2 regions of the Lederbergia graminis genome follow, and region 1 is predicted to be linked to the other one. Evidence: riboswitches for the same ligand, from Rfam matches in the RefSeq annotation. Region 1 holds a riboswitch; the other holds the start of a gene.
The links. A riboswitch is a leader RNA that binds a small molecule or an ion and turns the genes downstream of it on or off. The one in region 1 is predicted to bind cobalamin.
Positions count from the first base shown of each region.

Region 2: it holds a riboswitch for cobalamin, as region 1 does, so the genes downstream of both, ACFPM4_RS01245 (ribonucleoside-diphosphate reductase subunit alpha) here and ACFPM4_RS17385 (ABC transporter substrate-binding protein) in region 1, are expected to answer to the same signal.

Region 1 is NZ_JBHSMC010000027.1:81,377-87,541, forward strand. Features, by position in the region: gene ACFPM4_RS17380 (FecCD family ABC transporter permease) at 1-589, opposite strand, end outside; gene ACFPM4_RS17385 (ABC transporter substrate-binding protein) at 552-1,532, opposite strand; cobalamin riboswitch at 1,649-1,834, opposite strand; gene cls (cardiolipin synthase) at 1,969-3,165, shown strand; gene argS (arginine--tRNA ligase) at 4,041-5,711, opposite strand; gene ACFPM4_RS17400 (YwiB family protein) at 5,708-6,151, opposite strand.
Region 2 is NZ_JBHSMC010000001.1:225,313-231,477, reverse strand. Features, by position in the region: gene ACFPM4_RS01260 (anti-sigma factor domain-containing protein) at 1-145, shown strand, start outside; gene ACFPM4_RS01255 (MFS transporter) at 158-1,444, opposite strand; gene ACFPM4_RS01250 (zinc-binding dehydrogenase) at 1,588-2,580, opposite strand; cobalamin riboswitch at 2,732-2,912, shown strand; gene ACFPM4_RS01245 (ribonucleoside-diphosphate reductase subunit alpha) at 3,049-5,307, shown strand; gene ACFPM4_RS01240 (flavodoxin) at 5,292-5,744, shown strand; gene ACFPM4_RS01235 (ribonucleotide-diphosphate reductase subunit beta) at 5,711-6,165, shown strand, end outside.

The DNA of each region.
Region 1 (6,165 bases):
TTTGTCGAAGCTCCTCTCCACTTAAGGCAATCATTAACGACAATAAAGCACCTAGAAATGAACTAAATATAATTCCTGTTAAAATAATCGTCTCTACTTTCATCGCTGGTTCTATGCTTCTAGCAAACAATAAGACGAGGAAAATAGTAACAAAAGAAGCGATGATACTTAAAAATGGTAATGTAAACTCGCCAATGAATGGAAGACTAATGTGGAAAAATAGAACTACTACCGCACCAACAGATGCTCCAGAGGAAACACCTAATGTATATGGATCTGCCAGTGGGTTACGGAGCAGCCCTTGAAAAGCTGCTCCTGCAAGAGCCAAAGAAGCCCCGACTATCCCCGCTAACAACACACGTGGCAGGCGAATATTCATCACAATCGCGGTGTACATTGTTTTATTCGGTTCCTCTAATGGAAGATGGAATACTTCGCGACCTAATATTGTGATAATTTCCTTGATCGGTACTTGAACGGACCCAATCGATATTGCTAATAAGATGGAAATAACTACAAAGCCACTTGCAATCAAATATGAAATTATGCGCTTATTCCCCGAAAACTTCAGGGTAAATGGATTTTGCAAGTTCTTCTACTCCCTCAACGATTCGCGGGCCGGTACGACTCACTAAATCTTCGTTTACCTCATACACTTGTTTTTCTTTTATAGCTGTTACATCTTGCCAGCCATCCCGATCCATTACTTGTGCAGGAGCATCCTCCACATACGCACCATACGTCACTAAAATTATATCAGGATTTAATTCAATAACAGCTTCTTCACTCATTTGTGGATAGCCATTTTCTTGTACAGCATTTTCAGCTTGAATAACTTCTAGCATTTCATTTATAAAGGAATCTTTTCCAGATGCATATATTTCAGGAGCACCTGAAATTTCTATAAATACTTTTTTCTTATCTGTTACTGCTTCCGCTTTTGTTTTCAATTCATCTAATTTTGTCTTCATGTCATTAATTAATGCTTCTGATTCGGTCGTTCTTCCAATTGCCTTACCAATCATCTCAATTGAAGTATAAACCGCATCAAAATTTTGCGCGTCATTTACAACTAAAACAGTAATTCCATTATCTCTTAACTGTTGTATCCCTGTCTCCCACATCGTTAAATTTGATTGATGTGCAAGGACAATATCTGGCTCCAGCGCAAGCACTTTTTCCATATTAATTCCTGTATAGGATGAGACTTGTTCTTTATTTACTACCTCTTCTGGGTAATTATCCGTATCCGAAACACCAACTACTGCATCTCCTTCTCCAAGCGCATATACAATCTCTGTATTACTTGGAATTAACGAGATTATTTTTTCCGGTTTTTCCTCTATTACTACATCCTCGTTACTTGCATCTTTAATTGTTACTGGGAAACTCGCTTCTTTATTGTCCCCACTCTGTTCCGTTACTGGATTTTTTTTATCATCCTCTTTATTTTGTTCTTCCGTATTGCCACATCCAGCTAAAAAGGCAAAAACGAATAAAAATACTGCTAATACCCCATAAAACTTCTTCATGATGTATTCCTCCCTTTTTTGTAAACAAAAAAACATCCCTTTTTAGGAGGGATGCAGAATGAAAAATAAGTAATACTATTATTACTAATTCTTCACCCTCCTATCCTCGTAGGTTGACAGGTGCAGTAGATTCGGCAGGTCTCCTGACTTATGATCATCGCTTACTGCTCCTTCCCATGCGTATTGCACAGTGGATTGCACAGTTCACTCCCATTTACAGTGGCGGGACCGTGTTGGATTTACACCAACTTCCCTTTTAAGCTTTTCATAAAATAAAAAGCACCGAATCTTTAGCTATGTAATTTTGTTTCAACGTCATTATACATCTTTTTTTCATTTCTATCAGCTTTTTTGTCGCTTTTTAGGGAATAACAAGAATATATGCTTCATTTACTGGAGACGATGCATGCATAGAAAAAAAGTTGGAGGTTGAAATATGCGGTGGTTATTCGTAATCTGCTTAATTATTGCCATCATCGGAATATGGGGCTATATCGACTTTCACCTTGGTAAATATGTGCATGCGAAAAACTGGAAAAAACGAGAATATCCAAAAAGAAAAAGTCACATCCAACTCATCACAAACGGCGGAGAATTATATAAAAGTTACTTCCAGGATTTACAAGAAGCAAAACACTCGATTCATATCTTATTTTATATCGTGAAAAATGATCGGTTCAGCAAATTATTTTTTGAAGCATTAATCGAGCAAGCACAAAGAGGAATAAAAATTCGGTTACTACTTGACTGGTTGGGCAGTCGAAAAGTTCCAAAGGAATGGATTATGGAAGCGCAAAAATATGGTATCGAAATTGAATTTTGTCATCGACCTAGCTTTCCATTTCTCTTTTTCACACTACAACAACGCAATCATCGTAAAATCACCATCATTGATTCACATATAGGATATCTCGGTGGTTATAACATTGGAAAAGAATATATCGATATGGAACCAGAATTATCCCCTTGGCGCGACTACCATATCCGCATTGTCGGGGAAGGCGCACTCGATTTAGAACAAGAATTTCTCGTGGATTGGTATCGGGCGACAAAGAAGAAAGTAGATATGCCTCATAAACCTGAGAAAGTCGTTGGGGAATCAGTCCATTACTTTTACCCTTCAGAAGGAATCGGAGTAGTCGAGCATATCGAAAATTTAATTCATCGTGCGGAAGAATCTATCATCATTGGGACACCCTATTTCGTACCACCAAAGAAGGTTTTTCTTGCCCTACTAGACGCATTAAAAAGAGGCGTATATGTGAGTGTGCTCGTTCCCGATAAGGCAGACCATCCATTTGTAAAAGAAGGTTCATTCCCTTTTTTGCGAAAATTGCTCGCCGCGGGAGGCAAAGTCCACCAATATGAAAAAGGCTTCTTCCATGCAAAAATAATCGTCTTAGATAACACGATATGTGATATCGGAACTGCCAACTTTGACAATCGCAGTTTCCTTTTAAATCACGAAATCAACTGTTTCATTTATGACCAAGATTTTATCAAAGAAGTAAAAGAAGCACTTCAAGAAGATATGAACCGCTCCACCTTTTTAACTTTGGAAAACTTAAAAAAGGTACCATTTTCTGTGACATTCCGAGAATGGATCGCCGGATTAGTGCGCGGCCTATTATAAAAATCGCTAGTGGGTATAAATGACACCAAACTAGCGATTTTTATTAATTATTGGGTTTGAGATAGGTGCTCCTGCGTTGCCACTTGAATAGTATTCTCGCTTGGCTGGGAACGATGAACGCTCCTGCGTGACCACTGAAACGTTTTTCTCGCTGAGCCGGGCACGTTGAACTCCCCTGCGTGACCACTGGAACGAATTTCTCGCTGAACCGGGCACGTTGGACGCTCCTGCGTGACCACTGCAACGATTTTCTCGCTGAACCGGGCACGATGGACGCTCTTGCGTGACCACTGCAACGATTTTTTCGCTGAGCCGGGCACGATGAACGGCCCAGCGTTACCTCTTAAACGATTTTCTCGCTGAGCCGGGCACGTTGAACGGCCCAGCGTTACCGCTCGAACGGTTCTCTCGCCGAGCCGGGCACGTTGAACGCTCTTGCGTGACCACTGCAACGATTTTCTCGCTGAGCCGGTAACGTTGAACGGCCCAACGTTACCCCTTGAACGATTTTCTCGCTGAGCCGGGCACGTTGAACGGCCCAGCGTTACCTCTTAAACGATTTTCTCGCTGAGCCGGGCACGTTGAACCGCCCAGCGTTACTTCTTGAACGATTTTCTCACCGAACCGGGCACGTTGGACGCTCTTACGTGACCACTTGAACGGTTCACTCGCCGAGCCGGGAACGTTGAACCTCCCAGCGCTACCACTTGAACGATTTTCTCGTCGAGCCGGGCACGTTGGACGCTCTTGCCTGACCGATCAAACGATTTTCTCTCTGATGAGGGAACGCAAATCTACTAGCATGTCATACTTCCCCCTAAAAGTAGGCAGAAATAGAAAAAGGACGGTGGCCTCCCACCGTCCTTTCTATTAACTTACATCTTTTCTGGCGCAGATACACCAACAAGTGCAAGTGCATTTTTTAATGTGATTTGAACAGCTTTGACAAGAGCTAGTCTAGCTTTTGTTTCTGTTTCATTATCTTCATTCAGTACTTTCTCCGCGTTGTAGAAGCTGTGGAATGTAGATGCTAATTCATAAATGTAATGCGTGATGCGATGTGGAATTCTTTTCTCAGCTGCATCGGCAATTACTTGAGGGAATTCACCAAGCTTTTTCAAAAGATCCACCGATTTCTCGCTAGATAGAGATGTTAAATCAACACCCGCATCTACAGAAAAACCTTTTTCCTCTGCTGAACGCAGAATACTACTTATACGTGCATGAGCGTATTGTGCATAGTATACAGGGTTTTCATTAGACTCCGAAACTGCTAAATCTAAATCAAAATCCATATGTGTATCCGCACTGCGCATTGCGAAGAAGTAACGAACAGCGTCTAGGCCAACTTCCTCAACAAGTTCGCGCATTGTTACTGCCTTCCCTGTCCGCTTACTCATCTTCATTTTCTCGCCATCTTTATACAAATGTACGAGCTGAATGATTTCAACTTCGAGAAGATCACGCTCATACCCTAATGCCTCTACTGCAGCCTTCATACGAGGAATGTATCCGTGGTGATCAGCGCCCCACACATTGATTAATTTATCAAAGCCACGAGAAATTTTGTCCAAGTGATACGCAATATCTGGCGTTAAATAAGTATACGAACCATCATTTTTAATTAAAACACGGTCCTTGTCATCCCCAAATGTCGTGGATCTGAACCAAGTTGCTCCATCTTGTTCGTAAATATGTCCCTTTTCACGAAGGATTTCAAGCATAGGCTCAATCTTTCCATTTTCATATAAGGAAGTTTCTGAAAACCAAACATCAAAACGAACTCTGAAATTTTCAAGATCCTTTTTCAATTTAGCAAGTTCATACTCAAGACCATATTTACGGAAAAATTCGAAGCGAGTCTTTTCATCCTCATGCACATACTTATCCCCATATTGCTCGGCTAATTTTTTACCAATCCCGATAATATCCTTCCCATGATATCCATCTTCTGGCATTTCTTTTTCTAAGCCTAGCGCTTGGAAATAACGAGCTTCTACGGAAACAGCAAGGTTATGAATTTGATTACCAGCATCATTTATATAAAATTCACGAGTTACTTCATAGCCAGCTTTATCTAATACGTTACTAATAGAGTCACCAACTGCTGCACCTCTAGCATGTCCTAAATGCAAGTCCCCTGTTGGGTTTGCAGAGACGAATTCCACTTGGACTTTTTGACCCTTTCCACTGTTAGAACGACCATACTCGTCCCCTTGTTCAAAAATGGTTGGGATAATTGCTGTTAAATAACTATTGTCTAAGTAAAAATTAATAAAACCAGGTCCAGCAATTTCTATTTTCTCAATCGAAACTTTAGAAGTATCCATATTTGCTTGAATCTGCTCCGCAATCATACGTGGTGCTTTCTTTGCTACACGCGCAAGTTGCATCGCCATGTTTGTGGAATAATCACCATGCTCCTTATCCTTTGGTGTTTCTAAAATGACGTCTGGAATTTGGCTTTCTTCTGCAAGTCCTGCTTTTATTACTGCTGCTTTAATTTCCTGTTTTATGTTCTCTTGAATTTGCTCGACAATATTCATTTTTTTACCATATCCTCCTCATAGTGAATATCCATTTCATAATAACCTGCAACAGTACCTTCCATTGCTAGTTCATAAGCTAAGTGTAGTGCACCCTCGCATTCATTATTTTGCTCCGTATGCTGAAGTCTTTTAGTTTTCGTAGTTAAAAATAGATGTCCAAAGCCACTTTCATGTGAACCATTTCGTTCCTGTGAAAGTTGGAAACTTAAACGCATTTTAATGATACCACTTCTTATAATAACGGCTTCATCATTCGTTATTTTTACAATAGTATGTACCGTCCCCTCATCTTGTACCTCATCATATTTTAAGTAAATCGCATTTTTCTTGCGATAATGAGTTCCAAAAAGGGTTAATTCATATGTTTCTGCTTCATCATCTACTTGAATTTTATTCTTTAGATGGATTTTGACGGGAGTTTGCGTTTCCACCATCATGTTAATCACATCCT
Region 2 (6,165 bases), on a different contig from region 1:
CATGAACGGAAATGGCCAAGTATACGTAAAAAAACGACCACAAGAAGTAATGGAATACCTTCTAATAAGCATCGAACCTAAAGGTGGTAGTCCATACCCTAACGCAGAAAATTCCACCTTAATAAAACTAAAAACTAAATATTAACAAAGAGGACACCTATGAAACTTTGGTGTCCTCTCCTTTTTCAACCAAAACAGTATGGTCATTATTAATACTCTTAAATACAAAATAAAAATAAGTTGACGCAATAAAATATAGAATACAAGTAATAGAGAACACAAATGCATACCCATGATATGCACCATATGTAGCAACAAGCCCCATCGATATCGGTCCCATAAACGCCCATCCTAATTGAAATACCATTTGATTGACCGAATTCGCAAATCCTTTAACTGAATTATCGACTTTCCCCATCATCAGGGACATTTGAATCGGATTACCTGCATTCATTAACGCCTGTCGAAATAGAAACCCTATTGTTGCAAGTATCAAATTATTCGTAAATGCTGTTAAAAGTAAAAAAGGCAAAGAAGCCATTTGAAGAAAGACTACAGCTTTAACTTCCCCAATTTTCCTTACTACCGCTGGTCCAATAAACATAGCAATAGCTGTTGCTGCTTGCCCTAAAGCAATAATGAAACCAATCGACGAATTGGTGGCTTGAAAACGATCAGCAAAATACAAGTTAAGATAAGGAATCACTAGGCCTGACCCTAGTCCTATAACCAATTGAGCAATGGCAAATAATGTGATGATTTTAACGCTTGCCTTCTGATTCTTTAATTTTCGCAATATATTTACTTGCAATTCTTTTTTAACCGTTTGGTTTCTACTTATCTTTTCATCTATTCTTCCAATCGGTACAATCCCTAATAGAAAGATGACTGCACCTACTATTAATGTTAGCCTAATGCTAAAAATCGGTGTGAACACTGTACCAAAAATATCAGTCATTACACCACCAGATAAATTCCCTATTACATTAGCAGCGGTCATCAATCCCGAATGGAGTGCAAAAAGTTGTATTCGTTGTTTTGGTAATGAATTTTCCGCAAGAATTGGAATCATTGAAACTTGAATTAACGCTTGAGTGAGCCCAGTAACAAATGCAGCACCTACCAAAAATAATGCTGGTTCAATCAAACTCCTAGTTATAAGAGAACAACCAGTTAAAATGATACCAAACAGAATTAATTTCTTTCGCCCAAACTTATCACTAAACAAACCCGCAGGTATTAAAATCAATGCCGTTGCTAATGCGGTCATTGAAATAACTTTACCGTTTAATTGATCTGGGTAACCTAGCTCCCGGATATAAAAGTTATATATCACCATAAAAATCCCTAGACCAATCTGAGTTAAGACATTTCCATATATTGTATTCCTTACATTTGAACTGCATTTTTGCCATTTAGACCAAACCCCAAAACTCCATGACATACGATGTATCCTCCACAAAGTATTTCGCAACACTAAATAATAATACTTCGGGAGTCGAAAAATGTAAACAATAAACACTTTATTACTTTCCACATAAAAGAGGTCGAGACAAAGGAATATCATTTTGTCTCAACCTCTTTATCTTATTTTATTACGAAACCAATTTTCCCAAATTGATTTGCTGCTTCTAAGCGTTCAAATGCTTTCTGATAATCACTCAATGGGTACATTTTGTCCATAACTGGTCTTATTTCATGTTTTTCCATAAAATTAATTAATGCAGTTAACTCCTCTGCACTTCCCATTGTAGATCCTAGTAAATTATATTGACCATAGAAAAAATCACGGAGATTGAACTGGACAATATCTCCCGCTGAAGCTCCAAAAATAACAATCGTTCCTCCACGTTTTAACTGATGAAGTGATTTATCAAAGGTAGCAGCACCAACTGATTCAATTACTTTGTCTACTTTCTCACCTGCAAGTTGTAAATCCCAATCTCCATTACTATCAACTGCTTTACCTGCTCCAAGTTCGAGTGCCTTAACTGCCTTTTCAGTTGAACGGGATGTAACATACACATTCGCACCTACCACTTTTGCAAATTGAAGTATGAATGTCACAACTCCGCTTCCTACTCCAGGTAGCAATAACGTTTCACCTTCTTTTATGTTTGCTCTAGTAAATAGTGCCCGATATGCTGTTAAGGCAGCCAATGTAAATACTCCAGCTTCCTCCCAAGTTAAGTAGCTTGGCTTTGGAATTGCATTTTCAGCTGGAATAATAATTTTCTCTGCAAATGTCCCATGCCCAGGTAAACCAATAAGATCAAAGTTTTCCGGAGGTGCAGGGCTTTCTTTTTCCCAATGGAGTCCAGGATTGATAATAACTTCATCACCAACTTGTACATTTGTAACATCTTCTCCTATTGCTTCAATAATACCAGCTCCATCAGAACCAATAATTAATGGTGGATCTGTTGGTTTATGGCGATGGAGAACAAATAAATCCCGATGATTTAATCCGGCAACTTTTAATTTTACTTTTACCTCACCATTACCTGGATTTTTTTCTTCCATATCTCGATAGGTTAATCCATTTATTCCAGCTATTTTTTCATGTACAACTGCTTTCAAGCGAATCCCTCCCCTATATTATTACATTGTAACATTGCTAGATACATTCTGAGTTGAATGATGCTTTTTGTATTGCCAAATTTTATCTCACATGCTAATATGTAAATCGAACACAATATTTAGTTATTTTTAACAAAAGCAAATACAATATGTTGATCTTACGATATAAGGTGCCTATAAAAGGCTTAATAGGGAATCCGGTGTAAATCCGGAACTGTCCCCGCAACTGTAAATGTGGACGAACGGAGTAACCACTGCATCAATTGAGATGTGGGAAGGTCCTAGTAGAATGAAGCATAAGTCAGGAGACCTACCATATATTGTCTGAGTTTCAATTCTTCGGGGATTTGAGAAGATGAAACGATAGCGAAAGTTTTCTTGTCTTTATTTTCCCTATCGTTTGATCTGCTCCATTCCTGGGGCAGATTTTTTTTATGAAAATATGAAAGGGTGTATCCATTGTCTACAATGATTACAAAAGAAAAAGGAAATAGAAATCTACCGTTTGATGAACAAAGACTAATTTCATTTATTAACAATGTTGTATCTATTAATTCATCAGATTTTAATGAAAAAGTTTTACGGAGTATAAAAGCAAAAGATGAAATCAAAGCAGAACAAATAACCTCCCTATTAATAAAAACCGCATTAGAAAATGTGGACGAAGTGAATACGGAATGGTCCTATGCAGCTGCAAGAATTTATTTACGTGATTTGTATAAAAAAGCGAGTCAAAATCGAGCATATGATCAAGAAATGAAATATGGAGATTTCTATGGTTTACTCAAGACATTGGCAGGTATGGGGATTTATTCGCATCATATCCTTCAAAAATATTCTCGCCAAGAAATCATAGAATTTGCTAGTTTAATAGAACCTGAACGTGACTTATTATTTGATTATATCGGCTTACATACATTAGCAACTAGATATCTTGCTACCGACCACGAAAAAAATGTGTATGAGCTCCCTCAAGAAAGATGGCTAGTGATTGCACTTCATTTAATGCAAGATGAACCAAGAGAAAAACGCTTTGAACTTGTGGCTGAAGCATATTGGGCACTATCTAATTTATATATGACGGTAGCTACTCCAACTTTAGCAAATGCAGGACTTGCACATGGACAACTCTCTAGTTGTTTCATTGACACTGTAGAAGACTCATTGATGGGAATCTATAACAGTAACACAGATGTAGCAAGACTTTCCAAAGATGGCGGTGGAATTGGCGTATATATGGGTAAGGTTCGAAGTCGTGGGAGTTCCATTAAAGGATTTAAAGGTGCGTCATCCGGAGTTCTGCCATGGATTAAACAACTTAACAATACTGCAATTAGTGTCGATCAGTTAGGTCGTAGAAAAGGAGCAATTGCTGTCTATCTTGATGTGTGGCATGCAGATATCCTCTCCTTCTTAGACTTAAAATTAAATAACGGTGATGAAAGACAACGTGCTCATGATATCTTTACTGGAGTATGTATTCCAGATCTTTTTATGGAACAAGTAGAAAGACGTGGGGATTGGTATTTATTTGACCCGCATGAAGTTAAAAATGTAATGGGATTTGCTCTTGAGGATTACTTTGATGAAACAAAAGGAAATGGTACTTTTCGTAAAAAATATGAAGAGTGCATTCAGAATAATGAATTAAGGAAAACAAAAATTCCAGCGATCAAAATTATGGCCAGGATTATGAAATCTCAATTAGAAACTGGTACTCCGTTCATGTTTTACCGAGATGAAGTAAATAGAAAAAACCCTAATAAGCATAAAGGCATGATTTACTCTAGTAACCTATGTACAGAAATAATGCAAAATATGTCTCCGACAATACAATATGAAGAAATAATCGACGGAGATACGATCATTACGTATAAAAAGGCCGGTGATTTTGTTGTTTGTAACCTCTCCTCTATTAACTTAGGTAAAGCTGTTCCTGATAATGTGCTAGAACGACTAATCCCTATCCAAGTAAGAATGTTAGACAACGTTATCGATTTAAATACGATTGATGTAAAACAAGCAATGAGGACGAATAAAAAATATCGCGCAATTGGGTTAGGGACTTTCGGTTGGCATCATTTGTTAGCTTTAAAAGGTATTAAGTGGGAATCAAAAGCTGCAGTGGAGCTCGCAGATAATTTATACGAAAAAATTGCCATGTTATCAATAAAAGCAAGCATGGAATTAGCGAAAGAAAAAGGATTTTATCCAACATTTTCAGGCAGCGAGTGGGATACTGGAGAATATTTTAGTCAACGCGGCTATTTTGAAGGTGAAAATGCTAGTAATTGGAAAGAAGTTGCACAAGATGTTAAAGAATTTGGAATTCGGAACGGTTACTTAATGGCAGTTGCACCTAATTCTAGTACTTCTGTTATTGCAGGATCAACTGCAAGTATTGATCCTATTTTCAAACCTTTCTATTATGAGGAGAAGAAAGATTATAAATTACCTGTAGTTGCACCAGATTTAGATCATTATACGTACAATATTTATCGTCGTTCTGCATATATCGTTGATCAAAGATGGTCTATATTACAAAATGCTATAAGACAAAAGCACATTGACCAATCGATTTCTTTTAACTTTTACGTGCCAAATACAATCAAAGCTCAAATTATGCTTGATTTACATTTACAAGCCTGGGAAGCAGGATTAAAAACAACATATTACGTCCGATCAACTGCGTCGGATATTGAGGAATGTGAATGGTGCGAATCTTAATCTGTTATGCAAGTTTCAGTGGAAATACGCAAGAGGTTGCAAAAATAATGATGGATAAGCTTACATTGGATGGACATGAAGTAAGTTTGTATCGAATAGGATCTGGACAAATTCCAGATCCTCGCCAATACGATGTTATGTTTTTAGGCACCTTTACATGGGGAAAAGGTGCAACACCAATAGATGTAAAGGATTTTGTATATGAACTTGGATATAAACCACCGAATATTTACGTTTTTGGAACAGGTGATACACAGTTTGGTGGTGACCAATTATTTTGTTTTGCAACTGTCAAATTAGCAAAGTTTTATCAATCTACTTATCCCCCATTAAAAATCGAGCAAAGTCCTAGGGGTTTTCAAGAAATGAAGGTTATTGAATGGACGGAAGGAGTAATGAAACATTGTCAACAACACTTAGGAAAGTTAGTGTATTAGAACCAGTAAATCCAAATAAGTCAACCGCCCTTTTTGGAGGGAAAGCTAGTGGAATACTCAATTGGAATGATATTGCATATCCACATTTTTATCAGCATCGCGAACAAATACGAGCTTTGTTTTGGCGTGCTAGTGAAGTAGATATGACACATGATATTAAGCAATTCCCAACATTATCAATAGAAGAACAAGATGCATTTTTAAAAATAATTGGTTTACTTGCTACCTTAGATGGACCACAAACAGATATCGCAGCTAGAATAGCTCAATTCGCAACTGATCCATCAGTCAAATCTATTATGGCAACGATTGCTGATCAGGAAAGTGAACATAACCATAGTTATGCTTATGTACTCTCTTCGGTCACTACATTACAAGATCAAATTGAATCATTTGAAACAGGTAGAGTAGATAAAGTACT